Regions from separate parts of the Pseudaminobacter sp. Soil_N_29 genome, predicted to be linked through region 4. Evidence: riboswitches for the same ligand, from Rfam matches in the RefSeq annotation. Region 4 holds a riboswitch; each other region holds the start of a gene.

Region 1 (7,882 bases), on a different contig from region 4:
CACATCAGCGAGCCGGTACGCGCCCAGGTGATCAGCGCCTCGGAAGAGGTGACCAGAAAGCCCTTGTCGGAAAGCTCGTTGTTGATGTCGGCCACGAACGGATCGTCAGCGCCGATCAGCTTGCCCGTATTCGGATCGATAATGCCCTTGGGCTTGGCCGCGACAAGCGTGGGGGATGCCTGATTCAATCCCATTCCAGCGCTCCCTTCTTCCATTCGTAGATAAAGCCGATCGTGAGCACCGCCAGGAAGACCATCATCGACCAGAAGCCCAGCATGCCGATCTCGCCGAACGACACCGCCCACGGGAACAGGAACGCCACCTCAAGGTCGAAGATGATGAACAGGATCGCCACCAGATAGTAGCGGATGTCGAACTTCATCCGTGCGTCATCGAAGGAGTTGAAGCCGCACTCATATGCCGACAGCTTCTCCGGGTCCGGATTGCGGTAGGCAATAATGAACGGCGCGGCGATCAGCGCGAGACCGATCACCAGGGCAACACCGATGAAAATGACAATGGGAAGATATGAACTTAATAGCCCACTCATGCTCCGACTTTCCGTTGGCGGCCAACCGACCAAATTATAGCACTGAATCGAGCCTCAGGACCGCGACACATGCGCAGGTCAGATGGCGCCGAAAACCCATGCTGCAACGCGGCGAGGGTTAGCGCAGGCGCTTCGGCGAAGCAAGTCAAACCTTGGCCAAAGGGCGGCTGCGTCCATCGCTTTTGCGCGATTGGCGGCTCAGAACCCGAATTTGATATCTATACTCTTTTACTCCACTTTTCCTCCTGACACAATTCGGGTTGCAACATTGCTAGCGTGAGGCGCCAATCCGATTCCCGGACGAAACCGGAAGTCGCAACAGGACCCCGCGGAGCGAACGAACATGAAGGAAAGGATCTCGCTCAAGCTGGCGCGGCGCATAGCGCTGGCCGCGCAAGGTTTCGCCGATGCCCGCCCCGCCGGCCCCATCGACCGCAGGCACCTCAACAAGGTGCTTTCGCGCATCGGCCTGCTGCAGATCGATTCCGTGAGCGTGGTGGTGCGCGCGCACTACATGCCGCTGTTCTCGCGGCTAGGCCCCTACCCGCGCGACCTGCTCGACAAGGCGGCCAACTCGAAGAAGCGCTCGCTGTTCGAGTATTGGGCGCACGAAGCCTCTTTCCTGCCCGTGGAAACCTATCCGCTGCTGCGTTGGCGCATGCAGCGCGCGGAACGCCACGAAGAGATGTACACCGGCTTGGCCAACTGGGCGCAGCAGAACACGCGTCTAATCGATGACATCTATAGCGAGGTCGTCGCCCGAGGCCCCGTCGCCGCCTCCGACATTGACGGCGCCAAGGGTTCCGGCGGCTGGTGGGGTTGGAGCGACGAAAAGCACGCCTTCGAATGGCTGTTCTGGGCCGGCCGCATCACCACCGCCTCGCGCCGCGGCTTCGAGCGCCTCTACGACCTGCCCGAGCGCGTGCTGCCGTCATCGGTCTTTTCCGCGCCGGCGCCGACCGCCGCCGACGCGCACCGCGAACTGCTGCGCATCTCTGCCCGCGCGCTGGGCATCGCGACGGTGGGTGACCTGCGCGACTATTTTCGTCTCTCGTCCGCCGACGTGAAGGGCCGCGTGGAAGAGCTGGTCGAATCGGGGGAGCTTCTGCCGGTGCGCGTGGAGAGCTGGAGCCAGCAGGCCTATCTGCACACGGGCGCACGCATGCCGCGCAAGGTGGAGGCCCGCGCGCTGCTGGCCCCCTTCGACCCGGTCGTGTGGGAACGCTCCCGCGCCGAACGGCTATTCGGCTTCCGCTATCGCATCGAAATCTACACGCCAGCCGCCAAGCGGCAATACGGCTATTACGTCCTGCCCTTCCTGCTCGGCGACACCATTGCGGCGCGCATCGACCTCAAGGCCGACCGGCCCGCCGGTGTGCTGCGCGTGCAGGCCGCCTATGCAGAACCCGGCGCACCAGCCCACACCGCCGAAGCCCTGGCCGACGAGCTTCGCCTGATGGCGCAATGGCTGGAACTGGAGCGCATCGACGTCGTGCCTGCCGGCGACCTGGCACCGGCGCTGACGGACATCCTCACGTCGTAACCGCGCGTTGACAGGCCAAGCCGCCCCCGCCTAAATTCGCCCGCGACGGTCCCCTCTCCGCAAAGGGAGGGGCCAAGAGGGAATGCGGTGCGGGGACAAATCCCAATTCCGCAGCTGTACCCGCAACTGTAAGCGAAGAGCCGAAGGCCGACAGCCACTGGAGTTTTCCGGGAAGGCGGCGTGAGGCGACGATGCGCGAGCCAGGAGACCTGCCGTCATACCATTAATCCGACCGCCCGGCGGGTGTCCTGGGCAAGGAGCATGATTCTAGTGAAGACCGAAGCTGACTCGACAGCGCTGGCCGAGGATGTCCGTGATGCGGATGGCTCCGACATAACCGTTGTCGTCTGTTCCTCCTGCCGGGACGAAACCGGCTCCGACGCCCGCCCCCGCGCCGGCGAATTTCTGGCGCAGGCCACGCTGCGCGCCGCTTCCAACGAAAACATCCGTGTCCAGCAGGTCGAGTGCCTTGGCAACTGCAAGCGCCGGCTGAGTGCCGCACTGCTTCGCAACGGCTGCTGGAGCTACGTCTTCGGCGACCTGACGCCTGAAAGCGGCCCGGACCTGATTGCCGGCGCCAAGCTTTTCGCGACCGCCACAGACGGCATACTGCCCTGGCGCGGCCGCCCCGACAGCCTCAAGCGCGGCCTTGTCGCCCGCATTCCCCCTCTTGCCATAGTGAAGGACATTTCATGACCGCCTCCGCGACCCGCGTTCCCTGCACCGTCGTCACCGGCTTTCTCGGCGCCGGCAAAACCACGCTGATCCGCAACATCCTCGAAAACGCCAATGGCAAGCGCCTGGCGCTGATCGTCAACGAATTCGGCGATGTCGGCGTGGACGGCGAGATTCTGAAAAGCTGCGGCATCGACGCCTGCCCGGAGGAAAACATCGTCGAGCTGGCAAACGGCTGCCTGTGCTGCACCGTGGCCGACGATTTTGTGCCGGCGCTGGATGAAATCCTGTCGCGCGAGCCGAAGGTGGATCACATCCTGATCGAGACCTCGGGCCTGGCGCTGCCCAAGCCGCTGGTGCAGGCCTTCCAGTGGCCTTCGGTGAAGAGCCGCGTGACGGTCGACGGCGTCGTTGCCGTGGTGGACGGTGCCGCTCTCGCCGCCGGTCAGGTTGCCTCCGACATGGACGCCCTGCAGGCGCAGCGCGAGGAAGACGAGACGCTGGACCACGACGATCCGGTCGAGGAAGTGTTCCAGGACCAGGTGGCCTGCGCCGACCTCATCATCCTTTCCAAGAGCGACCTGATCGACGCGGACGGCAGCGCCCGCGCCCATGCGACGATCGGCGAGCATCTGTCACGCGCGGTAAAAGTGGTGCCGAGCGCGCATGGCAAGGTCGATCCGTCGGTGATGCTCGGCCTCGGCCTCGCCGTCGAGGACGACATCGAAAACCGCAAGACGCTGCATGACGGCATGCTCGACCATGAGCACGACGATTTTGACTCGTTCATCGTGGAGTTGCCGGCCATCGCCAGCCCCGAGGAACTGGCAAACCGCGTGGCGGCGGCAGCAGAGCAGGAGAACGTGCTGCGCGTGAAGGGTTTTGTCGATGTGGCCGGCAAGCCGATGCGGCTTCTGGTGCAAGCCGTCGGCCCGCGCGTGAACCACTATTATGACCGCGCCTGGACGCCGGCCGAGGAGCGCCGCTCGCGTCTCGTCGTCATCGGGCTGAAGGGCCTGAACCGCGAGGCCATCGAGCGCATTCTGGCGAACTGAGCAGGCGCGCGCGGCCATGCACATACTGACCACGACATCCGCCTCGCTCGACGACCTGATCGAGCCGGTCGACCTGCGGCAGACGCCGGCGGATGTCGTGGCGCTGTCTTTCACCGACAGCGATCTGGCCGGGCTGGCTGCGGCGTGGCGGCAGGAGGCGGACACCCTGCCCTCCATGCGGCTGGCAGCACTTCGCGACCTGCGCCACCCGATGTCGGTGGACCTTTGGGTCGACAGCGTGGCCGCCCACGCAAAAATCATCCTCGTGCGCATCCTTGGCGGCTACGACTGGTGGCGCTATGGCTGCGACCGGCTGGCCGCCATCTGCCGCGAGAAGAACATTCGCCTCGCGCTGCTGCCCGGCGAAAGCCACGACGAGGACCAGCGGCTGATCGAATGCTCGACACTGCCTCGCGAAAAGCTCGACCTGCTGCTCGCCTATTTCCGCGAGGGCGGGCCGGACAATATGCGCGCGCTGATGCACCATCTGGCCGGACTTGCCGGCGGACAGGGCGCTGCGACGGAGCCGATCGCGGTGCCAAAGGCCGGGTTTTACGAGCCGGGCAAGGGCGTGGTTCAGGCGGCTGCTGCGCTGGCTGACGCCCCCATCGTCCCGATCCTCTTCTACCGCTCGATGCTGCTGGCAGCCGATGTCGCGCCCATCGATGCGCTGGTCGAGGCGTTGCGCGCGCGGGGCATCGCGCCTGTTCCCATCTTCGTCTCCAGCCTGAAAGACAAAACCTCCCTCGCCTTCGTGGAAAGCGCGTTGGCGAACCTAAAGCCGGCGGCCATCATCACCGCCACCGCCTTTGCCAGCAGCGCCGAGCCGGGCGTGGAAACGCTGTTCGACCGCGCGGGCGCGCCAGTATTCCAGGTCATCGTCGCCACCACGCGTCGTGATGCCTGGGCCGAAAACCAGCGCGGACTGGCACCGGCCGACCTTGCCATGCATGTGGTGATGCCCGAGCTCGACGGGCGCATCCTGGCCGGTGCGATCTCGTTCAAGGCCGAGATGGAGGTAGACAGCGCCCTTGCCTTCAAGGGCCTCGCCAACCGCCCCGAGCCCGACCGCGTCGAGCAGGTGGCGGGCCGCATCGCCGCATTCCTGCGCCTGCAGCGCGAGCCGCGGGCGACGCGCAAGGTTGCGATCCTGATCCCGGACTATCCCAGTGCGCCCGGCCGCACCGGCTATGCCGTCGGCCTCGACGTGCCCAACAGCGTGCTCGCCATGCTGCACGACCTGAAGGCCGAGGGCTATCACGTTGAAGGGATTCCCGAATCGCCCCGCGAACTGCTGGACCTTCTGGCACGCCGCGTCCACGGCATCAGCCTCGAGGACTATGCTCGCCTCTCCCCCGAACTGCCCGCAGCGGCGCGGGCAACCGTCGAGGCGGCGTGGGGCGATGCCGCGAGCGAAACCGAGGAAGGCGGCGATTTCCCCTTCCGCGCCGCGACCTTCGGCAACGTCACCGTCGCTTTGGCACCCGATCGCGGGCGCTCGGCCGACCGCCGCGCCGACTATCACGACCCGACGCTGCCGCCGCGCCATGCGCTGGTGGCCTTCGGGCTCTGGCTGCGCAAAAGCCTTGGCTGCCATACGCTGGTGCATGTCGGCGCGCACGGCACGCTGGAATGGCTGCCCGGCAAGACGGTGGCGCTCGGCCAAAACTGTTTTCCTGAAATCGTCACCGGCGGCCTGCCGGTGGTCTATCCCTTCATCGTCAGCAATCCGGGCGAGGCCGCGCAGGCCAAGCGGCGCATTGCCGCCGTCACGCTTGGCCACCTGCCCCCGCCGCTTGCCCATGCCGGGCTGGACGAGAACCAGCAGACGCTGGAGCGACTGGTGGACGAATATGCGCAGGCCGACGGCCTCGACCGCCGCCGCCGCGACCGGCTGGCAAAGCTGATCGTCGACACTGCCTCGCAGACCGGCCTTGCCGCCGAGGCCGGCGTTGCCAGAACCGATGCGCCGGACGAGGCCCTGCGCCGCATCGATGCCTGGCTCTGCGACCTCAAGGATTTTGCGGTCAAGGACGGCTTGCATGTCTATGGCCGCGCCGCCGAAGGCGAGGCCGACGAGCAGCGCCTGAGAAGCGCGGAAAGCGAGCGTGCGGCGCTGATCGCAGCGCTCGACGGACGCCACATCACCGCCGGCCCCTCCGGCGCGCCGGCGCGCGGGCGCACCGACGTGCTGCCCACAGGCCGCAACCTGTTCACCGCCGATCCGCGCACCATGCCCACCCCGACGGCCTTCGACCTCGGCCGTGCGGCGGCGCAGGAGGTGCTGACGCGCTATCTGCAGGACCATGGCGACTGGCCGCGCTCGCTGGTCATCGACCTCTGGGGCAGCGCCTCGCTGCGCACCGGCGGCGAGGAGATCGCGCAGGGCCTGTTCCTGATGGGCTGCCGCCCGCAATGGGATGCCGCGACTGGCCGCGTGACCGGCATCGAGGTGCTGCCGCCGGCAACGGTAGGGCGGCCGCGCGTGGACGTGACCTGGCGCATTTCCGGCCTGTTCCGCGACATGTTCCCGACCCAGATCGCGCTGATCGACGCCGCAGCCGCGGCCGTCGCCGCGCGCGACGAGGAGGCGTCCGAAAACCCGCTGGCCGCCGAAGCGCGCGCGAGCGGGTGCACGCCACCGCGCATCTTCGGCTCCTCGCCCGGCACCTATGGCGCGGGGCTGGAGGAAATGCTGGCGCGCGGCGAATGGCAGGACCGCGCCGAGCTCGGCCGTGCCTATCTGGACGCCACCTCCCACGCCTATGGCGGCCCCTCTGGCGAAGGGGTTTCCGCGCCCGGCGCCTTCGCGACACGGATCGCCGAGGCCGACCTGCTGGTGCACAGTGGCGACGACCCCGGCCGCGACATCCTTGAAGGCTCGGCCGACGTCGCCTTCATCGGCGGCTTTTCGGCCGCACTTGCCGCACTCGGCAACAATGCCGACGTGATCGTGCTCGACACCACCGATCCAGCGCGGCCGCGCCCGCGCTCGGTTACCGAGGCGGTGACGCGGGTGGTGCGCGCCCGCGCGGTCAATCCGCGCTTTATCGAGGGCCAGATGCGCCACGGGCCGCGCGGCGCATCCGAATTCGCCGAGACGGTGGACCGGCTGGTCGGCTTTGCCGAAACCACCCATGCCATTCCCGGCGCTCTGATCGAGGCCGTGCACGACGCCTATCTCGGCGACGAAGCGGTGCGCGCCTTCCTGCTGCGCGAGAACCCGGCCGCGGCCAAGGTGATCGCCGAGCGTTTCGCCTCGGCGCGGCGGCGCGGGCTGTGGCATCCGCTGCGCAACTCGATCGACGACGATCTGGCAAGCCTGATCGCCGAGGCCGAAGCGCTGGGAGCGGCGGCATGAGCGGCTTTTCGCGCAGAGGCGCCTGTCCGGCACTCTCGGCCCCGATGCAGACGGGCGATGGGCTGCTTGTGCGGCTCAACCCCGCAGCTGGAGGAGTTTCGCCTAAGGAGTTGATCGGACTCTGCGAATCCGCCCTGAGGCACGGCAATGGCGTGGTCGAGGTGACGGCGCGCGGCAGCCTGCAGATTCGCGGGCTGACCGCCGAAAGCGCGACAATGCTGGCGGCCGAGGTCGATGTGCTGGGCATCGCCGTCCGCACCGGCGTGCCGGTGGAGATGGGGCCGCTCGCGGGGCTAGATCCAGTAGAAATCGCCGATCCCTCACCGCTCGCCGCGCGCGTCCGCGATGCCATCGACGCAGCCGGGCTTGGCGCTCGGCTCGGGCCAAAGGTTTCCGTGGTGGTCGATGGCGGCGGTCGGCTGAACATGGACACCGTGCAGGCAGATGTGCGGCTGACCGCGCTCGCGCCCGGACAGTGGCTGCTGGCAGTCGCCGGCGATGCCAGCACCGCAACGCCAATCGGCGCGGTCGCCGAGGACGATGCGTGTGATGCAGTTGTGGCGATATTGCAGGAGATCGCGGATCGTGGCCGCGAGGCGCGGGCGCGGGATTTGGATTTGAGCGCCTTACCCTCCCCCTTGTGGGGAGGGTCGGCGAGCGACATTCGCGGAGCGGATGTCGAGAGACGGGGTGGGGGT
Region 2 (7,882 bases), on a different contig from region 4:
GAGAGCTCGATCAAGGCGCTGAATGCGGTCAGGCGCATGGGCCTCACCCGCCACATCGGCGTGGCCAATTTCCCCACCAGCCTGCTGGCCGAAGCGATTTCGCTTTCGGAGGCGCCGCTCGTTTGCAACCAGGTCGAGTACCATCCCTATCTCGACCAGTCCAAAATGCTGCGCATGTGCCGCGAGAGCGGCCTGGCTCTCGTTTCCTATTGCCCGCTGTTCCGGGGCGGCGGTCTGTTCGAGGAAAAGGCGGTGCAGGACGCCGCTGCCCGCCATGGCAAGACGCCCGGCCAGATCGTGCTGCGGTGGCATGTTCAGCAGGAGGGCGTGTCGGCAATCCCGCGCACCTCAAAGGCGGAACGGCTGGCGGAAAACATCGCCGTTTTCGATTTCGCGCTGTCGGATGCGGAGATGGCGGCTATTTCCGCACTGACCAGCCAGAACAAGCGCATCTGCGACTACGACTTCTCGCCCGAATGGGATGCCGCTTAGGCCAGGTGGCGGCGGCCTATAGCCCCACAGGGTTTGCGACGGGCAAAGGTCGGTTTCCTGCTATCCTCCCACCGCTCGGGCCTGCCAACCTGCCCGCGAAATATCCGGGGCAGGAATGGTCACGCAGGTAAGGCATCCCATCTGGCTTCCCGCCGTAAAGCAGGCGGGCGCGCGCACCTTTGCCACGCTCTATGCGCTTGAGTCATTTGCGCGCGCCGCCATTTCCAGCGTCGTGCCGATCCAGGCCTACGAACTCCTGCAGAACAAGCAGGGCGTCTCGCTGCTTTATACGCTGGTGGCGCTGATCGGCCTTTCGGCAACGCTGTTCATGCCGATGCTCATCAGCCGCTTCTCGCGCCGCTGGATCTACACCGCGGGCACGGCGCTTCTGGCCATTGGCTCGCTCCTGTTCATGACCCATTCGCTGGCCGGCCAGATGGTGGGCATGCTGGCACGCGTCATGGGCTCCAGCGCGCTCGCCATCACGCTCAACCTCTACATCATGGACCACATCCGCAAGACGGAGATCATGCAGGCCGAATCGCTGCGCATGGCCTGGTCGATGATGGCCTGGACCGGCGGGCCGACGCTCGGCGTCTTTCTCTATACGCGTTATGGCATCATCGTCACGCATGCCGTGGTGGTGGGCTTCGCGATGGCGCTGCTGGCCACGTTCTGGTATTTCCGCCTCGGCGACAATCCGCTGATCAGCCCCGGCAAGACGCGAGCCGCCAACCCGCTGAAAAACATCGGCCGCTTCGTCTCACAGCCCAGGCTGCGCCTGGCCTGGGTGATCGCTTTTGGCCGTTCCTGCTTTTGGACCACCTTCTTCGTCTATGGCCCGATCCTGATGGTGGTGACGGGCGAGGGCGAGCTGGCTGGCGGTCTTCTGGTGTCGGCCGGCAATGCGCTGCTCTTTGCGGCTATCTCCTGGGGCAAGGCGGGGCGTCGCTTCGGCGCACGCAACGTCATGACGTTCGCTTTCCTGGCCATGAGCGCCGCCTTGTTCGCGGCGGGGCTGAGCGGCGAAGGGCTGCCGCTGCTGACGGGTGGCTTCCTGTTGCTCGGAGCGCTGTTTGCGGTGGCGCTCGATGCGCTCGGCTCCACCGCCTTCATGCGCGCGGTGCGCACCTATGAGAGGCCGCAGATGACGGCGGTCTACCGCACCTATCTGGATCTTTCCGAGCTTATCCCGCCGCTGGTCTACACGGTGGTGCTCAGCTTCTTCGGCCTTGGCGCGGTGTTCGCCACGCTAGGCTTCTTCACCATCTTTTGTGGCGTGATTACCTTCCGCTATCTTCCGAAGTCGATGTGACCTCGCAAGCGGCGTGCTGGTCGCGCACCCATTGATGGAAGCGATGCAGCTCGTATTCTTCCGGCATCAGCACGCCGGAAGAATGGCGCATCGAATGCAGGCCCTTCTGGTTGACCTCGCAGATGGCGGCGTCCTCCTCCAGCACCCGCGCGCCGAAACTGACGATGTTTTTCAGGCCGGCGCCCTCCGATGACAGCGCATCCGCGGGAAACAGCCATTCGGCGGTAAGCTCGGTCTGCTCCGGTCCGAGCGGCAGGAGGCGCACGGTGCGCACATAGTCGACATGACCGACGATGAACATGGAAGGCAGGTGCGCGGCATAGGTCTGGCCCGCGGCGCGCTCCGCCTCGGTCAGCGTGGCGAAGACGGGACCGTGGGCGCGCCCATCGTCCGACCAAGTTTCGGCTCCCGGACGCAGCCCGCCGGCATATTCGGGCGCGTCGTTGTCCGCATGGAGAGCCCATTCCGGGTCGTCGTAGCGTGCCATCAGCCCGCGCCCATAGATCGGCACCAGGTGGGAGAGGTGCTTGTGCACGCCGGGGCAATGCAGGCACTCGTTGAAGTTTTCCCAAAAGACCTTCCAGTTGCAATTCAGCACCTTGCGCAGCACGTGGCCGGTGGCGAGGTCTTCCAGAGGCCAGTTCGACAGGTCGCACGAGCCGGGGTCGAAGCTTTCGGGCGCCGAGCCGGCGGCATCTTCGGCAAGATTGACGAAAACGAAGCCCCGCCACGACGAAAGCGCCACCGGATAGAGCGGATAGTCGGCCTTGTCGAAACCGGCAGGAAGCGTCTTGGAAGGGACGCGCACCAGCTCGCCCGCCAGAGAATAGGACCAGGCGTGGTAGGGGCAGGTGAGCAGCTTGCTTTTCAACCGACCTTCGCTTTCGCGGCAAAGCTGCGAGCCGCGATGGCGGCAGGTGTTGTGGAAGGCGCGCAAGGCTCCGGCTTCGTCGCGGATGAGCAGAACCTGCTGGGTGCCCACCGTGAAGACGCGAAAGGCTCCAGGCTGCGCGATATCTGCCTCGCGGCAGAGCATGATCCAGTTGCGATACCAGATCGCTTCGAGGTCGCGGCGGTATTCGGCCTCGTCCCAGTAGGCCCGGGACGGCAGCGTTGCCTGGGCGGTTCGCAGGCCGTTATAGGGATCGATTGCTTCGGTGTCTGCTCGCATGGCGTTGCCCCGATCGATGGGAGAGCGGACACTGCTGCGCGCCGATTGTCAATCGGGGGCGCGAGGTGAGGCAGGTGGCTGACTTGCGCGTTTGCGACCTTGCCGGCCGATAAAAGGGCGGGATTATGGTTTGCCGGGCGTGGCGATTCTTCATATAGTCGCAATCGTCGTCGGTTCCGGACGGAACCAAAAGGGAATGCGGTGCGGGCATTTTTTGCCCAAAGCCGCGGCTGCCCCCGCAACTGTGCGCGGAGAGCTCTCCCCAGATGCCACTGAGGGTTACCTCGGGAAGGCGGGGAAGGGCGTAGACCCGCAAGCCAGGAGACCTGCCGGCGACGAAGAAAACTCTATGGGCCCTCGGGTGGAGGGTGAAAGGATTTTTGGAATGAACACTGTTGCTTCCTCGTCGATCGGCGCTTCGGTTGGCTCGGCCTCGCGCGTTACGCAGCTGGCGCTTTCCGCCCTTCTCGGCCTTTTCGTGGTCGGCTTCGTGGGCTTTGCGCAGATGGACGCCGTTCACAACGCTGCCCACGACTACCGTCACTCGCTCTCGTTCCCCTGCCACTAACGGGGGGCTTTCACATGACAGTGTTTCGCAACGTCGTGTTCATCGCGGCGATCGCCGGGCTTTTGTCCGGCATCGTGATGGCCGCGATGCAGGCCTATGCTACCGTCCCGCTGATCCTTCAGGCGGAGGTTTATGAGGAAGCCGCCGGCGGGCACCACCATGGTGCTCCGGAGGTCTCAACCCCGTCTGCTCTCGATCATGAAGCGGCGGCGCCTGCGGAAGAGGAAGAGGGCTGGGCGCCGGCCGACGGTTTCGAGCGCTACAGCTTCACCGTGCTGGCCAATGTCGTCACCGCCATCGGCTTCGCGCTGGTGCTAGTGGCCGTTTCCGAACTGGCCGGCGGCATTGCCGGTTGGCGCCAGGGTGTGTTCTGGGGCTTTGCCGGCTTTGCCGTGTTCACGCTGGCACCGGGCCTGGGTTTGCCGCCGGAACTGCCTGCCATGCCCGCGGCCGATCTCGCCGCCCGTCAGGTCTGGTGGATCGGGACGGCTGTGGCAACCGCCGCGGGGCTTGGCCTGATCGCCTTCCGCAGCTCGTTGGCGTTCTCGCTGATTGGCGTGGCTTTGATCGTGGCACCGCATGTCATCGGCGCGCCGCAGCCGGAAAGTCACGAATCGCCCATTCCGGCAAGCCTGCACCACCAGTTCGTGGTCGCGGTCACCGTCACCAACCTGATCTTCTGGGTGGTGCTTGGGGCTCTGGTCGGCATCGTCCGCAGCCGCTTCACCGGAACGGCGAAAAGCCTGCGCGACAGCTTTGCGTGAGGCACACACACTGACGCTGCTGCTCGGCGGCGCGCGCTCCGGCAAGAGCGCGCATGCCGAGCAGCTGGCGACCGGCTTCCCGGCGCCCTGGACCTATATCGCCACCGCCCAGGCCTTTGACGACGAGATGGTGGAGCGCATCGCGCTGCACCGCGCCCGCCGCGCCGAGGGCTGGGAGACGCTCGACGCGCCGCTGGACCTCGTGGGCGCAATAGAGAGCGTACCCGACGGCCGCCCGCTATTGGTCGATTGCCTGACGCTATGGCTTTCCAATCATCTCCTGGCCGAGCATGATCTCGAACGCGAAAGCGAACGCCTTGCCGATGTGCTGGGCAAGCCGCGCGGGCCGTGGTTCGTCGTGGCCAACGAGGTCGGCCTCGGCATCGTGCCCGATAATGCGCTTGCCAGAAGATTCCGCGACGCCGCCGGCCGGCTCAACCAGAAGATTGCGGCTCGCGCCGACCGTGTCCTATTCATGGTCGCGGGGCTACCCATGCAGGTGAAATGACATGAAGGAAATCGACGACAGCGAAGCCGAACGCCATAAGGCCAAGATGGCCAAGCGCAAGGCGGTGCAGGATGCAGAAGTCGCCGGCAAGACCATCGAGCAGAAGGGTCTGCTGATCGTGAACACCGGCCCGGGCAAGGGCAAGTCAACGGCGGCCTTTGGGCTGGCGCTGCGCATGCTGGGCTACGGCCGGCGCGTCGGCGTCGTGCAATTCGTCAAGGGCGCGTGGCACACCGGCGAGAAGGACGCCTTCGCCGCTTTCGGCGACCGGGTAGTCTGGCACACGATGGGCGAGGGGTTTACCTGGGAAACGCAGGACATCAAGCGCGACATCGCCGCCGCCGAGGCCGCCTGGGCCAAGGCGGTGGAGCTCATCAACGATCCGACCATCGATCTCGTCGTGCTCGATGAGCTCAACATCGCGCTGCGCTATGACTATCTGGACCTCGACATGGTCGTTGCGACGTTGAAGAACCGGCGCGAGGGGCTGCATGTCGTCGTCACCGGCCGCAACGCCAAGCCGGCGCTGATCGAGGCAGCAGATCTTGTCACCGAGATGGGCTCGGTGAAGCACCATTTTTCGGCCGGCGTGAAGGCGCAGCAGGGGATCGAGTTCTAGTGGAGAACCGCTACGCCACGCTGGCCTCCTGGGTCTATGAGTTGGACAAGCCGGTGGGGCGTTCGTTCGGCGACGTGGAGTATTACCGCGATCGCCTGCACGGATGCACCGGGCCGATTCTGGAACCGGCTGTAGGCAATGGCCGACTGTTCGTTCCCTTGCTCGAGGCCGGCTTGTCCGTGGAAGGCTTCGACGCGTCTGAAGAGATGCTACGCTATTGCCGCGAGGCATGCGAAAGCCGCTCCTTGCCGGCAAGGCTTACCCGGCAGACCTTCGAGGGATTTTCCTATGCCGAGCGCTTCGACGCGATCGTCGTGCCGCTTGGCTCCTTCCAGCTCATCACCTCCTATCCCGACGCGATGGCCGTGCTGGAGCGTTTTCGCGACCATCTGCTTCCGGGCGGCCGGCTGATCGTCGATCTCGACGCCATCGACAGTTTTCTCGGTGAGAGCCATTCCATGCGTACTTGGAAAACCGACCAGGGCGATCTGCTGACCCTTGCCAGCGACCGGGTGGAGACGGATTACATCTCGCAAACGACCAAAACGACATTGCGCTACGAACTTTGGCGTGGCGGAAAGCTGGTGGATTCGGAGATGGACCTGTTTTGCCTGCGGTGGTGGGGCGTTGCCGAGTTCGAACTGGCGCTCCGGGCTGCCGGCTTCATTGATGTCGAAGCCTGTGGCGACTACCAGCATGGCCACGCGCCCCACAAGGGCGACGGGATCATCACTTTCGAGGCTCGCCGAAGCTGACGTGCCTGATCTTTCTCACATGAGAAAGATCGCAACCGCCAGTATTCCGAACAGACCGATCAGCAGCCAATCAGCGACGTGATAAAGCCGCAGCGCGCGCCTGATATCGGTGCTGGTCGCTTCGCGCCTGCCGTCCCCCATCATGTGGTCCTCGACCAGCATGCCGCCATAGACACGCGGGCCGGCCAATGCCAGCCCAAGCGCGCCGGCCATCGCGGCCTCCGGCCAGCCCGCATTGGGCGAGCGGTGCTTGCCGGAATCCCGGCGCAGTGCGCGCCAGGCGTTCTTCGGGTCGGCTCCCGGCACAAGTGCGGCGGCCGCAACCAGCAGCAGGCCAGTGATGCGCGAGGCGGGCAGGTTGATGAGATCGTCGAAGCGGGCGGCCGCCCAGCCGAAGGCTTCGTGGCGCGGCGTGCGGTGGCCGATCATCGAATCGGCCGTGTTGGCGGCCTTGTAGGCGACGCCACCGACGAGCCCGCCGACGCCGAGCCAGAAGGCGGGCGCCACGATGCCATCGGAAAAATTCTCCGACAGGCTTTCGATCGCCGCGCGGCAGACGGCAGCTTCGTCGAGCTGGTCGGGGTCGCGCCCGACAATCATGGAGACGGCGCGCCTGCCGGCCGCGAGCCCGCCCTCGTCGAGCGCATCTGCCACGGCCTTAACGTGGCTGCCGAGGCTGCGCTGCGCAATCAGGCTGCTGCCGAGTAGCGCCACAAGGATGATGCCGAAAGGCAGGACCGAGAGCAGCATCGAAAGAGCGAGCGCAGTTGCTGCCGGCACGCCCACCAGCACGACAAGCGCCACCACGCCCGAAATGCGGCGCTGCATGTCGGAAAGGGTCGCGCGGTTGAGGTGCCTGTCGAGGAAAGAGATCAACTGGCCGATCCAGATGACGGGATGGCCGATTGCGCGCACCAGTCGATCCGGGTAACCGAAGCCCAGTTCGACGAGAAGCGACAGGAAGGCGAGCAGGACGAACATGGCGCTAGTGAACGGGAACTCGGTGGATGCGGTGGCCGATCATGGCGGCAGTCTGGGCCGGGCCAGAGCGCTGTTTCCCCAAGCGCCTCTGCCCTGGATCGACCTGTCGACCGGGATCAACCCGCACTCCTATCCGCTTTTCGATCTGCCTGCCACCGCCTTCTCGCGGCTGCCGGAGCCGGCCCGCGCGCGGGAACTGGCTGCCGTCGCAGCCGCGGCCTATGGCGCGCCGTCGGCCGCCAATCTGGTGCCGGCGCCGGGCACGCAGATACTGCTGCCGCGGGTCGCCGCGCTGGTGAAGCCCGGCCGGGCGCTGGTGTTGGGGCCGACCTATGCCGAGCATGCACGCGCCTGCGCCATCGCCGGCCACACGGTGGCGGAAGTGCACGACTTCGATGCACTGGTCGGCGCCGACATTGCCGTTGTGGTCAACCCGAACAACCCGGACGGACGCGTGGTCAGCCGCCGAGACCTTCTGGAATTGGCCGACAAGATGCGCTCCAAGGGCGGGCTTCTGGTGGTGGACGAGGCCTTCATGGATGTCGGCCCCCAGGACGAGCGCATGGACGGCAACGTCGAGCGCGGCGGGCTTGTCGTGCTGCGCTCTTTCGGAAAATTCTTCGGGCTGGCTGGCGTGCGGCTTGGATTTGCCATCGCGGCGGAACCGCTGGCGGCGCGGCTAGATGCTGAATTGGGGCCTTGGGCCGTG
Region 3 (7,882 bases), 600 kb from region 4:
CGCTTGCCAGCATCGCCCAGCCGGCCACAATGAAGGGGCCGGCGAGCCAGACATGCGTCATCGAACGGTCGGCGAGCGAGCCCAGCATCCAGAACATGATTTCGACCGCGGCGAAGGGATTGGGCGACAGGTTAAGCGCCAGCGAGGTCATGGAAGCGGCAAAGCTCGACACCGCCACGCCGGCGAGGATGACCGTCAAGGCGCCGCCGCGCATGCCCGCCATGGCTTGCACCACCACGACCGCGACCACCGCGCCGGCCAAGGCGGCCAGCGGCAGGCCAAGCCGGAAAACGGCGGAGAAGCCGGTATAGATCGCGATCACCGCGCCCAGCGAAGCCGAAGCGCTGACGCCGAGCAGCGCGGGCTCCGCCAGCGGATTGCGCAGATAGCCCTGCAGCACCGCACCGGAGAGCCCGAGCGTGGCGCCGATCATCAGGCCGAGGACCGCGCGCGGCAGGCGGATTTCCTGCATGATCAGCGCCATCGGCTCGGCCTTGTCGGAAAACAGCGCAGCAATGCTTTCGCCGAAGCCGATTGCCGCCGGACCGACCGTGAGCGAGAGGCCAAACAGCAGCAGCACGGCTAAGCCAAGCAGGAAGAAAAGCAGCCGAAAGCGCGCGGTCTCGCTCATCTGGTCCCCTCCACGGTTCGCGCCGCTTCTCTCATGATGCGCACCGCTTCCAGCGTGAAAGGCGCCCCGCAGATCGTGTATTTGGCCGGGACGTTGACTGCCTTCTTTCCAGCCGTCAGCGCCTTGAAGGCGGGGTGGACATAGCCCTGCCCCGCCAGCGCCGGCGCGCCGTATTGCTCCTGACTGGTGACAACCAGGTCCGGGTTTTCGAGTGCCAGCAACTCCAGCGGCAGCTTGGTGGTGCCGGCCATCCCCAGCCTGTCGGCAATGTTCCGGAGGCCCGCCGCGCGCACCGTTTCATCCACCAGCGTGCCGGCGCCGGAGGTGTAGCCGTCGGTGTAGTAAAGCGCGATCGAGCGGTTTGATGCAGGCTGCGCGCGGAGGCGCGCCAGTTCCGCATCCATACCGGAAACCAGCGCCGCGGCCTTTTCCTGTTGCCCCAGCATCTCGCCCATGCGGGCGATTTGCGCGCGAATATCTTCGAAGGAGTCCGCCGGCGCGAACTCCTCCACGCGCAGTCCGAGCCGGCGCAACAGATCGACAGTCGTCCGGGTGGTATAGGTGCCCGCCACAATGAGGTCCGGCGACATCAGGAAGATTTCCTCGGCCAGGCCGTGATTGACCACATAGCTCGCGGCCGCATCGGCCAGCACCGATGCGGTCGGATCCGTCGCCAGATTGGACACCGAATAGAGCTGCCCCTGGCCCGCGATCAGCATGGCGAGCTGATCGGTGCAGACATTCAGCGAAACCACGCGGTGGGGCGGCTGCGCCGCGAAGACCGGCACGGAGGTCGCTGATGCGATAGCGATTGCTACGCCCACCCCACGCATGGAGTATCCCGCCGCGGTCATCGCTCTCCGCCTTGTCCCTTCAGCCAGTCCCATCGCGTGCCTTCAAACGAGAGCCCGTTGTGCCGGGCCAGCTTCAAACTCAGAAGTTTCGAGTGAAGCTCAACCCGATTGTACGCCCCGGCGCGAGATATCCCTGAGAATATGGCGGAACACCATCCGCGGCGGTCAAATATTGCTCGTCGAAGACGTTCTCGACCGACAACTTGAGCTGGGATTGTGAATCCAGCGCATAGAGCGCCGTGAAATCCACCGTCACATAGTCCGCCAGCTTCCCCGTGTTTGCGGCATCGGCGTAGCGCGCCGCGCCATAGAGCAGCCTGGCCGAAAGGTTGAGCGCTTCCGTCGGGCTGTAGTTCAGCTCGGCGGTAGCCTTGAAGAGGTCGCGGTAGGGAAGATAGTTGCCGGTGTCCTGGTTCAGCGGCTGGCGGATGTCGAGTGTCGTCTTGCCGCTCCATTCCTCGCTGAACTGGTGGGCCAGCGCCGCCTCGAACCCAGTGATGCGGGCGCGGGCTACGTTCTCGGGCGTGTAGCTCGGCGCAAAGGAGGCGATCGCGTCGGTCACCCAGGTCTGGTAAAAGGCGAGGTCCAGGCTGGTGCCGGCGGCCGCCTGCCAGTTCAGCCCGACCTCATAGGAGCGCGACTTCTCCGGCTTCAGGTTCGGATTGGAAAAGCCCGGATAGTACAGCTCGTTGAAGGTCGGCGCCCGGAAGCCGGTGGCAAAGGATGCGCGCAGCACCAGATCGGCAAGCACGTCGTAACTCGCACCCACATTGTAGGTCGTCGCGCCGCCAAACTGTTCGTTGTGGTCGTAGCGAATGCCGCTGTCGACGCGAAGCGCCTCATATTCCAGCGAATACTGGCTGAAAACCGCGGCGAGCGTGCGCGAAGTGACGGCGTAGTCAATCGTGGAATCGACGTGCTCGCGATAGGCCTCGAAGCCCCCGGCCAGGATATGCGCCACGCTGCCGGTCTGGAAACCTTTCTCCGTCGAGGCAAATATGCCGTGGCGCTGCGTGTCGTATTTGGTGCTGCCGGCCACGCCCTTGCGGAAATTGGTCGAGTAGTCGAGCCCCGAGCTTGCTTCGACGGTCGAGGACCAGTCGTCCCCGTGCAGGATCTGCGCGCCGAGCTTTCCGGCGAAGGTGCTGGCATCAACCTCGTTGTCGTAGGGATAGGCGCTGTCATACTGGCTGCGGCCAGATGCAAAAAGGCCATCGGCGTAGAGCCTGCCCCAATCGAAATCCTTCGACAGCGACAGGTTCAACGAGCCCTGGAGAAAGCCTTCGTCGCCCGGTTCGTGGTCCCAGGCGAGCGGCGTGGTGAAGTCGTAGCCGCGGGTGCCGAGAATACTGCCGCCGACCGAGTAGTCCATCCCGTTGGAGGTACGCCCTTGAGCGTAGCCGGAAACGTAGCCGCCCCAAGGGTGGGTGATGCCGGTCGTTACGCTGGCGCAGGCGTCGCGGCCATCGGCGCAGGGGCCGCCCTGCCTGGTGATGATGTTGACGACGCCGCCCATGGCGTCGGCGCCATATTGCGCCGAATGCGCCCCCTTGGCCACTTCGATGCGCTCGATGGCGCTCAGCGGAATGTTGAAGATCGAGGCGGTTCCGGTCGTGGCCGCGCTTGCCCGCACGCCGTTGATGAGAACCAGCGTCTGGCTGGCCGACATGCCACGCATGTGGATATTGGCCGCGGCTCCCTGACCGCCATAGGAGACGATGGACACGCCGGTGTGGGCCCTCAACAGCGACGGCAGGTCCGGCGCGGCAGATTGCTCGATCTCCTTGGCATCGATCACGGTGACGGAGGATGTCGACCCCACCAGCGAGCTTTCTCGTCTCAGCGGCGTCGTCACGACGATGCGTTCCAGAAGCGTGGTTTCATCGTCGACCTGCTCGGCCGATGCGGTCTGGGGGAACACGATTGCCGCACAGCCGGTTGCGGCGAGCGCAAGAACACTTGCGCGCAAATTCAGTCTCTTCATTCAGCACTCCATTCGACCTGCAAGCGGGAGTTCAGCATGCAAGCTCAGAGCCGCCGATCGGAGATGTCCGGGACTGGGTCCGTCAGAATCGTCCGGGCGCGCGGCAACACTTTTTTCAAATGTCACCGCCACGGACGACCGCGCCTGAACACACCCCGTATTCAAGCATGGGTGACCGGAACAGGCAGGTCTCCTGACTTCCGGGTCAACGCTTCGCCTTCGCCTTCCCAATCGCGCGCTGCGCTCTTAGTGGCTTGGTTGAAGGAAAGCTCGCCGGTTACAGTTGCGGGGGCAGTCTCGGCTTCGACCCGAAGGTCTCACCGTGTTCCCTTTTCATCCGCCGCGAAGCGGAACCAATTCCGAATCGATTGGTAGCCACGCGGGGTTCGAAGGTCAACAGCAGAAGAGTTCGTCGCTTCCGGCCGGTGGTGGCGCGCGGCCGCATCACCTGAGGCGAGCGCGCCGGCCTATGCGGCCAACGCCGCGCATTTGGCGCAGGTGCCGCGAAATTCGATCACAGCCCTCTTCGCCGCAAAGCCGGTCGAACCGATCCAGGCGTCGAGCTGCTCGCCGATGATCTCGTCGGAGAACTCCGAGACCTGACCGCACTTGTCACATATGGCGAAGGCGATCAGCCGGTGGCTGTGGTCGTGCGGCTCGGAACATGCAACGAAGGCATTCATGCTCTCCAGCCGGTGGACGAAGCCGGCATTCATCAGGCCATCGAGCGCGCGATAGACCTGCAGCGGCGCACGAAAACCCTGCTCGCGCAGTTGGTCGAGCAGCATGTAGGCGCTGAGCGGGCCGCTCGCAGCCTCGAGTTTCTCGAGCACGCGAAGCTGGTTCTTCGTCAGCTTTTCCCTTGCCGCCATGATGCCGCTCGCCCTTCCTAAACCCTGCAACCGAAACTTGGCCCGAATTGCCGGGTTTGTCACCTTTGAGAGCTCACATAGCGATTGGCCGGGCAAAATGCCACTGCCGGGGCCCGGCGGTGGCAATGGTGAGGGCAGCCCCAGCCAATTCCGTCAGAGTTTGGTCCAGGCCGCGTTCTTCTTGGAAGACTTCACGCAGGCTTCGACGAAGGCCACGCCTTCCACGCCGTCCTCCACCGTGGGGTAGAGCACGTCGTTGCCCGGATTGCCGTTGCGGCGCGCGGCGCGGATCGCTTTGGCAGCCTCTGCATAGATGGTGGCAAAGCCTTCCAGATAGCCCTCCGGGTGCCCAGCCGGCACGCGCGTGACCCGCGCTGCGGCCGGCCCGGCGCCCGCGCCGGCACGGGTCAGCAGCCGCTTGGGCTCGCCGAAGGGCGTGTGCCAAAGGTAGTTCGGGTCGCTCTGCGTCCACTCGATGCCGCCTTTGGTGCCGTAGACCCTGAGTTTCAGGCCATTTTCGTTACCGGGCGCGACCTGGCTTGCCCACAGCATGCCCTTGGCCCCGCCCTTGAAGCGCAGCATGACATGCGCATTGTCGTCGAGCTGGCGGCCGGGCACGAAGGCGTCGAGGTCGGCCGAAAGACTGTCCAGCTCCAGCCCGGTGACGAAACGGGCGAGATTGTAGGCATGGGTGCCGATATCGCCGGTGGAGCCGCCGGCGCCCGACTGCTTGGGGTCGGTGCGCCAAGCCGCCTGCTTGGACCCATGATCCTCCGCCTTCTCGGTCAGCCAGTCCTGCGGATATTCGGCCTGCACGACACGGATTTCGCCGAGCTGGCCATTCTGCACCATCTCGCGGGCCTGCCGGATCATCGGATAGCCGGTGTAGTTGTGGGTGAGGACGAAGACCTTGCCGGTTTTTTCCACCAGCGCGGCAAGCTTCCTGGCGTCGGCCAGGTTGGAGGTCAGCGGCTTGTCGGAGATGACGTGGATGCCCGCCTCCAGGAACGCCTTGGCGGCCGGATAATGCATGTGGTTGGGCGTCACGATCGCCACCGCCTCGATGCCGTCCGGGCGCTTGGCCTCGGTCTTGGCCATCTCCTGGAACGAGCCATAGCTGCGCTCCGGATCAAGCCCGAGTTCGGCGCCCGATGCTCTCGCCCTTTCGGGATCGGACGAAAGCGCGCCGGCCACCAGCTCGAATTCGCCGTCGAGGCGAGCGGCGATGCGGTGCACCCCGCCTATGAAAGCACCCTGCCCGCCGCCCACCATGCCGTAGCGGATCGGGCCTTCCCTGCGCTCGCTGCGTCCCTCAATGGTCATCTTGAAACCTCCCCTCCTCGCTCGTCCGGTCTCGTCTCGATTTCAGGCAATGCCCATCATCTTGCGCAGCGCCGCCCGGTCCGTTTCCCCGCCCGCAAAATCGTCGAATGCCTTTTCCGTCACCCGGATGATATGGCTGTCGATGAAGGGCGCGCCCTCGGCAGCACCCACTTCCGGATGCTTCAGGCAGCACTCCCATTCCAGCACCGCCCAGCTGTCATAGTCATAGGCAGCGAGCTTGGAGAAAATGCCCGAGAAATCGACCTGCCCGTCGCCGAGCGAGCGGAAGCGGCCGGCGCGTTGCACCCAGCCCTGGTAGCCCGAATAGACACCCTGCCGCCCGTCCGGATTGAACTCGGCGTCCTTGACGTGAAACGCCTTGATGCGTTCGTGGTAGATGTCGATGAAGGCGAGATAGTCGAGCTGCTGCAGCAGGAAATGCGACGGGTCGTAATTGATGTTGCAGCGCTTGTGGCCGCCGACGGCATCGAGGAACATCTCGAAGGTCGCTCCGTCGAACACGTCCTCGCCCGGATGGATCTCGTAGCAGAGGTCGACGCCCGACTCCTCATAGGCGTCGAGGATAGGCTTCCAGCGCCTGCCGAGTTCGCCGAACGCCTCCTCGATCAGCCCCGCCGGCCGCTGCGGCCAGGGGTAGAGGTAAGGGAAGGCCAGCGCACCGGAGAAGCTGACCGAGGCCTTGAGCCCGAGATGCTCAGAGGCCTTGGCGCCGAACATCATCTGTTCGACGGCCCATTTCTGGCGCGCGCTCGGGTTGTTGTGGACCTCTGCCGGCGCAAACCCGTCGAACTGGCTGTCATAGGCGGGATGCACGGCGACGAGTTGGCCCTGCAAATGCGTCGACAACTCGGTGATCTCGACGCCCGCCTCGGCGCAGATCCCCTTGACCTCGTCGCAATAGGCCTTGGACGACGCTGCCTTCCTGAGATCGAACAGGCGCCCGTCCCAGGTCGGGATCTGCACGCCCTTGTAGCCGAGCTCGGCCGCCCATTCCGCAATGCTTTTCAATGAATTGAACGGCGCGGCGTCGCCGGCGAACTGCGCCAGAAATATGCCGGGACCTTTCAGCGTCTTTGCCATGCTCCTGCTCCCTCTCCTCAAGCGCTCACCGAATCCAGGTGGAAGGCTACAACAAACCGCCAGCCGGTTCGCCCGGATGCCTTCACCTATCAACAATCTCTCTGGTAATACCAAATAGAAGTTTCCGGTCAAGCAGCCTGTTTACCGCCCGCGCCAGCTTCACACGAGCGGAACGCCTCCAGAAAGCATTGTTTTACAAAGAATTACCTTAGGATTTGGCCTGCATGGCACCACTTCTTGCGAGCAGGTTCGAAATCGTCTAGAAATCCGCATATACCTAATTGGTCGAACCAGTTGAAACTGGCGCGCCTTGCGGGAGGAGGAACCGCTTCGCCACCCGGCGAAGCCGATTGCAGGCGAATTGTTGAAGGGAAAGACCATGCATCTTTCGACGCACAACTGGATGCGCGCCGAACCGCTGGGCAAGACCTTGGCCCGGATCAAGAAGTTCGGCTACGAGAGCATCGAAATTTCCGGCGAGCCGGCGCAATACGACGTCAAGGAAACGCGCGCGCTTCTCAATGAGCACGGCATCCGCTGCTGGGGCGCCGTGACGCTGACGCTCGGCGAGCGCAACCTGGCCGCCAGGGACGAGGGCCAGCGTGCCCGCTCGGTCGACTACGTCAAGAGCGTCATCACCATGGTCAGCGAACTCGACGGCGAGATCGTCACGCTGGTGCCGGCCACCGTGGGCAAGGTGACACCCGACGGCACCGAGGAAGAAGAGTGGAACTGGGTGGTGGACGCCACCCGCGAGTGCTTCGCCCACGCACAGAAGAAAGGCGTGCGGATCGCCATCGAGCCGCTAAACCGCTTCGAGACCTATCTGTTCAACCGAGCCTCGCAGGCGCTGGCGCTGGCCGACGCGGTGAGCCCCGAATGCGGCGTCTGCCTCGATGCCTTCCACCTCAATATCGAGGAGGAGGACATGTACGACGCCATACGCCTTGCCGGAAAGCGCCTGTTCGACTTCCACGTCGCCGACAACAACCGCTTCGCCGCCGGCCTCGGCCAGCTCGACTGGCCGCAGATCATCGGCACGCTGAAGGAGATCGGCTACGAAGGTGCCGTCACCAACGAATTTGTCGCGCCGGTCGACCGCACGCCCGCCAACAAA
Region 4 (7,882 bases):
CGCGCATCACTGGCGAAGAGAATGCCGACGAGATCCGCATAGGCAACGATGGCAAGCCGGTGTTCCTGTCAAACCACGCCGGGGGTATACTTGGCGGCATCTCGACGGGGCAGGAAATCGTGGCGCGCTTTGCCGTCAAGCCGACGTCGTCGATCCTGACGCCGCGCAAGTCCATCGATGTCGACGGCAAGGACGTCGACGTGATGACCAAGGGCCGCCACGACCCTTGCGTGGGCATACGCGCCGTACCGATCGGCGAGGCCATGGTTGCCTGCGCCATCGCCGATCACTACCTGCGGCATCGCGGCCAGACCGGCCGGGTGTGATTGTATTCATGTGAGCAACTGAACGGACTCCGGACAAGATGGGCTACGACCAGAAGAAAGTCGTCGAGGCGCTGCGGGCCTTCGAACGTGGCGAAATCGTCGTCGTGATGGATGACGACGGACGCGAGAACGAGGGCGACCTGATCGTCGCGGCCGTGCACTGCACCGCCGAGAAGATGGCCTTCATCGTGCGCCACACTTCCGGCATCGTCTGCACGCCGATGACGCGCGAGGACGCCCGGCGGCTGAACCTGGCGCCGATGGTGGCCGAAAACGATTCGGCCCACACCACCGCCTTCACCGTCAGCGTCGACTTCAAGCATGGTACCACCACCGGCATCTCGGCCGACGACCGCACGCTGACCGTGCGCAACCTGGCCAACGACAATGCCGGCCCCGCCGATTTCGTTCGTCCGGGTCACATCTTCCCGCTGGTGGCGCGCGAGGGCGGCGTGCTGATGCGCTCGGGCCATACCGAAGCTGCGGTAGACCTGTGCAAGCTGGCCGGCCTGCCGCCGGTGGGCGTCATCTCGGAACTGGTCAACGACGACGGCACGGTCATGCGCGGGCCGCAGGTAGCTGCCTTCGCTGAGGCGAACGGCCTGAAGCAGGTGTCGGTGGCCGACCTCATCGCCTATCGCCAGCGACAAGAAAAGCTGGTGCAGCGCGTGGAGTGCTCGGATATCGAAACGCCCGGCGGCAAGGCCAAGGCCTATACCTACACGCTGCCCTGGGACGTGATGCACCACCTGGCGATCGTGTTCGGCGACATTCGCGATGGCGAGGAAGTGCCGGTCAGGCTGCATTCGGAGAACGTGGTGGACGATGTGTTCGGCACCGGCCATGACCTGCAATCGATCATGAAGTCGATGGGCGAGCGCCAGCGCGGCGTCATCGTCTATCTGCGCGAGGGGTCTGTGGGCGTCGCCCACCAGGACCGCAACCGCCCGGTGCACAACGAGGCGGAAGCCCACGCCGAAGCCCGCAAGCGCGAGAGCGAGTGGCGCGAGATCGGCCTGGGTGCGCAGATCCTGCGCGACCTCGGCATCTCCTCGATCAACCTGATCGCCTCGCGCGAGCGCCACTATGTCGGCCTCGAAGGTTTCGGCATCAAGATCGCCAAGACAGAAATTCTTTAGCGAGAATCGCCGCTGTCGTGCGGCAGACGCTTGACAATATCTCCCCTCAGGACATGCTCAATTCGCCTGTTCTGGGGGGATTTTTACATGTGGGACTTCGATATCGGCAAGACGCTGTCGATGATGGTGAAGACATGGCCCTTCATCGTCTTTCGCATCATCGTGTTTTTTGCAATCACCGCGGCCTATGTGCTTGCGACCGGCGCCGGAGCGGGCGTCGGATACGGCGCAGGCCACATCTTCGGCGGCGAGGACGGTCCGGTGACCCTTTCGCTGTGGGGCGGGATCCTGGGTTTCGGCGCGGTGTCGCTGATCGTCTACTGGATCCGCGAATACATCCTCTACATGGTCAAGGCCGGCCACATCGCGGTCATGGTCCGGCTGCTTGACGGCCACGACGTGCCGGGCGGCCAGGGCCAGATCTCTTATGCGCGGGAAGTGGTGACGGCGCGATTTGCCGAGGCGAACATTCTCTTTGTTCTCGACCAACTGGTGAAGGGTGCCATCGCCGCCATCACCGGCCTGATCGGCGGCATAGCGTCCTTCCTTCCCATCCCGGGGCTCGAGGGGCTGGTGAAGTTCATCAACACGGTCATTCGCCTGTCGCTGACCTATGTCGACGAGATCATTCTCGCCTACAACATTCGCATCGACAGCCACAGCCCTTACGAGACCGCGCGCCAGGGCGTCGTTCTCTACGCACAGAACGCCAAGACACTGGTCAAGAATGCGGTGTGGCTGGCGATCATCATGTGGGGCCTGACCTTCGTCATTTTCCTGATGATGCTGACGCCGGCAGCCGCCATCCTCTACGTGATGCCCGGGCAACTGGCGGGCTGGGCCTTCGTGCTGGCGATCGTGTTCGCCTGGGCGGTGAAGGGCGCGCTGATCGAGCCCTTCGCCATCGCTTCGCTGATGCAGGTCTATTTCAAGGCCATTGAGGGGCAGACGCCAAACGCCGACTGGGATCGCCGGCTGGCCGACGCATCGGGCAAGTTCCGCGAGCTGAAGGACAAGGCGCTGGGCGGGCCCGGCGGGTCGGCCTGGCAGCCGGCCGAACAGCCAGGCTAGGCACGACAGGACCGGGCTTCTTCTCGAACCACTGTCTCTTTGAGCGAGGCCTCTCCAGGGCGGCCGAAGGCCTCGCTCATGATGAGCTCGGGCAGGGGCAGGCGATTGCCCCAGCCATTTGCCTCAAGGTCTGGTTTCGGCGCGAACTGCGAGACGCGGCCCACGCATAGATAGGCGACCGGCGCGACGTGGTCGGGCATGCCGAGCAGGCCCTTCAATGCCTGCTCGTCGAGGATGCTGACCCAGCCGATGCCCACGCCCTCGGCACGCGCGGCGAGCCAGAGGTTTTGGACGGCACAGACGGTGCTGTAGAGGTCCATCTGCGGGTTGTGCCAGCGGCCGAGCGGCGAGGTTTCCGAACGCCGGCGGTCGCAGGTGATGCAGAGGTTCAGCGCGCTTTCGCAGATGCCTTCGAGCTTCAGCTTGCGGTAGAGCGCCTGCCGCTCGGCGGCGATGGCGGGCAGTTCCTGCTCGCGGGCGGCGAGGAACAGGTTGCGCACCCGCTCGCGTCGCGCCATGTCGCGGATCACGATAAAATTCCACGGCTGCATGAAGCCGACCGACGGCGCGTGATGGGCGGCCAGCAGCAGACGGGCCAGAACGGCATCATCCAGCGGCTCGGACGAAAAATGGCTGCGGACGTCGCGGCGCGTGAAGATGGCGCGGTAGACCGCCTCGCGCGCGGCATGCTCGAAGGCGTTTTCGGGCGTGGGATGGCTGCTTGCCGGCATCGCGTTTCCCCTTGCGAACAGGCTGGGCATCGTTCCGCCTGACCATGCGGACGACTATTTCTGCCTGGCCGGTCTTCTGGCTCGGGTTCGTCCCGCCATCGGCGCCTTCCCGTTCCGCAGAACAGTGGCATCTACCGATGCGGTCCCCCTTACAGCGTTGGGCACGCCGCGGATTTGCACCGCGTTCCCGATTCTCCCGCCTTGGAGCGCGATGGCTTCTCCTCGAGACGCCATCTTGCTCCAAGTTTCTGGAGCATGATCTTGTCCGAAAAGTCTGCAACTTTTCGGGATCATGCTCTAAGGCAGGCACCTTGCAGCGGCGCGACACTATCGCGGAACGGGGCGCGATGCATCCTCGCCATGCGACACGGAGTTTGGAGAAAGGACAATTTTCCCCAGGCTTCGGCAGGTAGTGCGTGGCGACGGCCGCCTTTGCTGATAAACTGCCCGGCATGACTACGCGCCTTTATTCGCACCCGATCTATCTCGAGCACCTGACGCCGCCGGGGCACCCGGAGCGCCCGGACCGGCTGCGCGCAATCGCGCGGGCGCTGGAGGACGATGCGTTTGCGGACCTCGTGCGCGTCGAGGCGCCGGAGGGCGACGAGGCGACGATCCTGTTTGCCCATCCCGAGAGCTTCGTGGAGCGGATCCGTGCGGCGATCCCCGAGGAGGGGCTCGCAGGCATCGATGCAGACACCACCGTCAGCCCCAAGAGCTGGCAGGCGGCGCTGACGGCAATCGGCGCGGCCAATGCGGCGGTGGACGACGTATTCACCGGCAAGGCCGACAACGTCTTCGTGGCGGCGCGTCCGCCGGGCCACCATGCCGAGAAGACCACGGCAATGGGTTTTTGCCTGTTCAACAATGCGGCGATTGCGGCCCGCTACGCTCAGCGCCAATATGGCGCCGAGCGCGTGGCCATCGTCGACTGGGACGTGCACCACGGCAACGGCACGCAGGACATCTTCTGGGACGACCCGAGCGTGCTGTTCTGCTCCACCCACCAGATGCCGCTTTATCCCGGCACCGGCGCCAAGGACGAGACCGGCGCGGGCAACATCGTCAACGCGCCGCTGTCGCCGGAGAGCGGCAGCGACCTGTTCCGCGAGGCATTCCGCGCACGCGTGCTGCCGGCGCTCGACAATTTCGCGCCGGACCTGATCATCATCTCGGCCGGCTTCGACGCGCACCATCGCGACCCGCTGGCGCAGATCAATCTGACGGAAGAGGACTTCGACTGGGCGACAGGCCAACTCATGGACCGCGCGGCGCGCTATGCGAACAACCGCATCGTGAGCCTGCTCGAGGGCGGCTACGACCTGCAGGGCCTGTCTTTTTCGGTCGCGGCGCATGTGAAGCGCCTGATGAAAGGATGAATGATGGACGCCGAACCGAATGACGACATCAAGGCGATGAGCTTCGAACAGGCGCTGGAAGCGCTGGAGAGCATCGTCGACCATCTGGAGCGCGGCGACGTGCCGCTCGACCAGTCGATCCGCATCTACGAGCGCGGCGAGGCGCTGAAGGCCCATTGCGACCGGCTGCTGAAGGCGGCCGAGGACAAGGTGGAGAAGATTCGCCTGTCGCGCGACGGCAAGCCGGTGGGAGCCGAGCCGCTAGACGGGGAGTAGGGCATCGTTGAACAATCCGTCTCGGCGGCGCGGTATTTCTCCCGTGGTCGTCGCGGCGTAGCCTCTGCGGGCAAGATTTTTGCGACTGCCGCCGATTGGAGGTTACCATGAGCTTCTTTCCCGCACCCGATCCCGAACTGGGCAACGCATATTCCTGCGATGCGCTGGAACTGATGGTGGTCGCCAACGCCAAGGATATTGGCGGCTTCGAGGTTCGCCGGGCGCTGCCGACCGCCCGGCGGCGATTGGTCGGCCCCTTCATCTTCTTCGATCGCATGGGCCCGGCGATCCTGCGGGCCGGGCAGGCGTTGGACGTGCGCCCGCACCCGCATATCGGTCTCTCCACCGTTACCTATCTGTTCGACGGGAAGATCCGGCACCGCGATTCGCTCGGCACCGAGATGGTGATCTCGCCCGGCGACGTGAACCTGATGACGGCCGGGCGCGGCATCGTCCATTCCGAGCGCACGCCGGAGGAGATCCGCAGCGCGCCGACCTTGATCTCGGGCCTGCAGACCTGGATTGCGCTGCCCGACAACAGGGAAGAAATGGCCCCGGGCTTCGAGAACACGGCGAATACCGCGCTGCCCGAATTCGCCGCCGACGGCGCAAAGGGGCGCGTGGTGATGGGCGACTTCGAGGGCCATCGCTCACCGGTAACCGTCTACCACGACACGCTCTATGTGGATGTGCGCCTGGAGCCCGGCGCGAAGATCCGCATCCCGGCCGATGCGGAAGAGCGCGCGATCTATGTGCTGGAGGGCAACGTCACGATCCTGCGCGACCGATTCCCGCCCGACCGGCTGCTGGTGTTCCGCCCCGGCGACGAGATCGTGGTGTCGTCCGACGAGGGCGCGCATTTCATGCTGTTCGGCGGCGCCTCGCTGGGCTCGCAGCGCTACATCTGGTGGAACTTCGTTTCCTCGTCGAAGGAGCGCATCGAGCAGGCCAAGGAAGAATGGAAGACCGGCCGTTTCGACATCGTGCCGGGCGATGAGAACGAGTTCATTCCCTTGCCCGAGCGCTGAGTTTTGCGGGCATAAGGCCACATCTTGCCCGCGCTCATTTACATTCCGGCACCGACACTCTATCTCCGAAGCCGATATTGATCGATTAGACAGGCTGAATCCCGTGACCTTGCCGCCCAAAACGCCGCTGCTGGATACGGTGCGCATTCCTGCGGACCTCAAGCGGTTGCCCGAAAGCGATCTGCCGCAACTGGCTTCCGAATTGCGCGCCGAACTGATCGACGCCGTCTCGCACACCGGCGGGCATCTCGGCGCGGGCCTGGGCGTGGTCGAACTGACGGTGGCGCTGCACTATGTGTTCGACACGCCGGATGACCGCATCATCTGGGACGTCGGCCATCAGGCCTATCCGCACAAGATCCTGACCGGGCGCCGCGACCGCATCCGCACGCTGCGCCAGGAGGGCGGGCTGTCGGGCTTCACCAAGCGCGCCGAGAGCGAATACGACACTTTCGGTACCGGCCACTCGTCGACGTCGATCTCGGCCGGCCTCGGCATGGCCGTGGCGCGCGACCTGGAGGGGCGCAAGAACAACGTGATTGCCGTGATCGGCGACGGCGCCATGTCGGCGGGCATGGCCTACGAGGCGATGAACAATGCCGGCGCGCTGAACTCGCGCATGATCGTGATCCTCAACGACAACGACATGTCGATTGCGCCGCCCACCGGCGCGATGAGCGCCTATCTGGCGCGTCTCGGCTCGGGCCGCGCCTATCAGGGCATCCGCGATCTCGGCAAGAAGCTGACTTCCTATCTCGGCGCCCGCGTCGACCGCGCCATTACCCGCGCGGTGGAGCATGCGCGCGGCTATGTGACCGGCGGCACGCTGTTCGAGGAAATGGGCTTCTTCCACATCGGCCCTATCGACGGACACAATCTGGAACACCTGATTCCAGTGCTGAAGAACGTGCGCGACAATGCCGACGGGCCGGTGCTCATCCATGTCGTGACGCAGAAGGGCAAGGGCTACGGTCCGGCCGAGGCTGCGGCCGACAAGTATCACGGCGTCAACAAGTTCGACGTCATCACCGGCGCGCAGGCCAAGGCGCCGGCCAATGCGCCGAGCTACACCAAGGTTTTCGCGCAGAGCCTGATCCAGGAAGCGCGCGAGGACGAAAAGATCGTCGCCATCACCGCCGCCATGCCTTCCGGCACCGGCCTTGACCTATTCGGCGAGGTTTTCCCGGCTCGCACCTTCGACGTCGGCATTGCCGAGCAGCACGCGGTGACGTTCGCGGCTGGCCTTGCAGCCGAGGGGCTGAAACCCTTCGCGGCGATTTACTCTACCTTCCTCCAGCGCGCCTATGACCAGGTGGTGCACGACGTGGCGATCCAGAAGCTGCCGGTGCGCTTCCCCATCGACCGCGCCGGCTTTGTCGGCGCCGACGGGCCGACCCATTGCGGCGCCTTCGACACCACCTACCTTGCCTCGCTGCCCGATTTCGTGGTGATGGCTGCCGCCGACGAGGCGGAACTGCGCCACATGGTGCGCACCGCCGCGGCTTACGACGAAGGCCCGATCGCGTTCCGCTATCCGCGCGGCAACGGCGTGGGTGTGGAGATGCCCGAGCGCGGCCAAGTGCTGGAAATCGGCAAGGGCCGTATTCTTCGCGAGGGCACCAAGGTGGCGCTGCTGTCCTTCGGTACGCGCCTGCAGGACTGCCTGCTGGCGGCAGAGGAACTGAGTGCTTCAGGCCTGTCGACCACCGTGGCCGATGCACGCTTCGCCAAGCCGCTGGACGAGGACCTGGTGCGCCGGCTCGCTACCTCGCACGAGGTGTTGCTGACAGTGGAGGAAGGCTCCATCGGCGGCTTTGCCAGCCACGTGCTGCACTTCCTCGCCAGGGAAGGCCTGCTCGATGCCGGCCTGAAGGTGCGGCCGCTGGTGCTGCCGGACGAATTCACCGACCACGCCAAGCCCGAAAAGATGTACGCCGACGCCGGTCTCGATGC

Evidence for each region. Region 4 has a riboswitch for cobalamin ahead of bluB (5,6-dimethylbenzimidazole synthase). Riboswitches for the same ligand answer to the same signal wherever they lie in the genome.
Region 1: linked by a shared signal. The riboswitch ahead of AC3A4H_RS08595 (DUF1636 family protein) and the one ahead of bluB (5,6-dimethylbenzimidazole synthase) in region 4 are both predicted to bind cobalamin.
Region 2: linked by a shared signal. The riboswitch ahead of AC3A4H_RS08425 (CbtB domain-containing protein) and the one ahead of bluB (5,6-dimethylbenzimidazole synthase) in region 4 are both predicted to bind cobalamin.
Region 3: linked by a shared signal. The riboswitch ahead of AC3A4H_RS05345 (TonB-dependent receptor domain-containing protein) and the one ahead of bluB (5,6-dimethylbenzimidazole synthase) in region 4 are both predicted to bind cobalamin.

Annotation. Positions count from the first base shown of each region.
Region 1 is NZ_JBDGLC010000002.1:548,177-556,058, forward strand. Features, by position in the region: gene AC3A4H_RS08580 (NuoB/complex I 20 kDa subunit family protein) at 1-194, opposite strand, end outside; gene AC3A4H_RS08585 (NADH-quinone oxidoreductase subunit A) at 185-550, opposite strand; gene AC3A4H_RS08590 (winged helix-turn-helix domain-containing protein) at 894-2,093, shown strand; cobalamin riboswitch at 2,123-2,324, shown strand; gene AC3A4H_RS08595 (DUF1636 family protein) at 2,355-2,789, shown strand; gene cobW (cobalamin biosynthesis protein CobW) at 2,786-3,823, shown strand; gene cobN (cobaltochelatase subunit CobN) at 3,840-7,184, shown strand; gene cobG (precorrin-3B synthase) at 7,229-7,882, shown strand, end outside.
Region 2 is NZ_JBDGLC010000002.1:511,671-519,552, reverse strand. Features, by position in the region: gene AC3A4H_RS08440 (aldo/keto reductase) at 1-492, shown strand, start outside; gene AC3A4H_RS08435 (MFS transporter) at 608-1,807, shown strand; gene AC3A4H_RS08430 (aromatic ring-hydroxylating oxygenase subunit alpha) at 1,776-2,978, opposite strand; cobalamin riboswitch at 3,133-3,326, shown strand; gene AC3A4H_RS08425 (CbtB domain-containing protein) at 3,364-3,546, shown strand; gene AC3A4H_RS08420 (CbtA family protein) at 3,561-4,310, shown strand; gene cobU (bifunctional adenosylcobinamide kinase/adenosylcobinamide-phosphate guanylyltransferase) at 4,303-4,818, shown strand; gene cobO (cob(I)yrinic acid a,c-diamide adenosyltransferase) at 4,820-5,437, shown strand; gene AC3A4H_RS08405 (class I SAM-dependent methyltransferase) at 5,437-6,192, shown strand; gene cbiB (adenosylcobinamide-phosphate synthase CbiB) at 6,208-7,173, opposite strand; gene cobD (threonine-phosphate decarboxylase CobD) at 7,172-7,882, shown strand, end outside.
Region 3 is NZ_JBDGLC010000001.1:1,113,513-1,121,394, forward strand. Features, by position in the region: gene AC3A4H_RS05335 (FecCD family ABC transporter permease) at 1-631, opposite strand, end outside; gene AC3A4H_RS05340 (ABC transporter substrate-binding protein) at 628-1,419, opposite strand; gene AC3A4H_RS05345 (TonB-dependent receptor domain-containing protein) at 1,565-3,469, opposite strand; cobalamin riboswitch at 3,636-3,842, opposite strand; gene AC3A4H_RS05350 (Fur family transcriptional regulator) at 3,937-4,341, opposite strand; gene AC3A4H_RS05355 (Gfo/Idh/MocA family protein) at 4,495-5,664, opposite strand; gene AC3A4H_RS05360 (sugar phosphate isomerase/epimerase family protein) at 5,707-6,765, opposite strand; gene AC3A4H_RS05365 (sugar phosphate isomerase/epimerase family protein) at 7,145-7,882, shown strand, end outside.
Region 4 is NZ_JBDGLC010000001.1:514,112-521,993, reverse strand. Features, by position in the region: gene aroC (chorismate synthase) at 1-326, shown strand, start outside; gene ribB (3,4-dihydroxy-2-butanone-4-phosphate synthase) at 365-1,465, shown strand; gene AC3A4H_RS02450 (hypothetical protein) at 1,553-2,536, shown strand; gene bluB (5,6-dimethylbenzimidazole synthase) at 2,533-3,267, opposite strand; cobalamin riboswitch at 3,336-3,479, opposite strand; gene AC3A4H_RS02440 (histone deacetylase family protein) at 3,720-4,646, shown strand; gene AC3A4H_RS02435 (exodeoxyribonuclease VII small subunit) at 4,650-4,901, shown strand; gene AC3A4H_RS02430 (pirin family protein) at 5,009-5,929, shown strand; gene dxs (1-deoxy-D-xylulose-5-phosphate synthase) at 6,033-7,882, shown strand, end outside.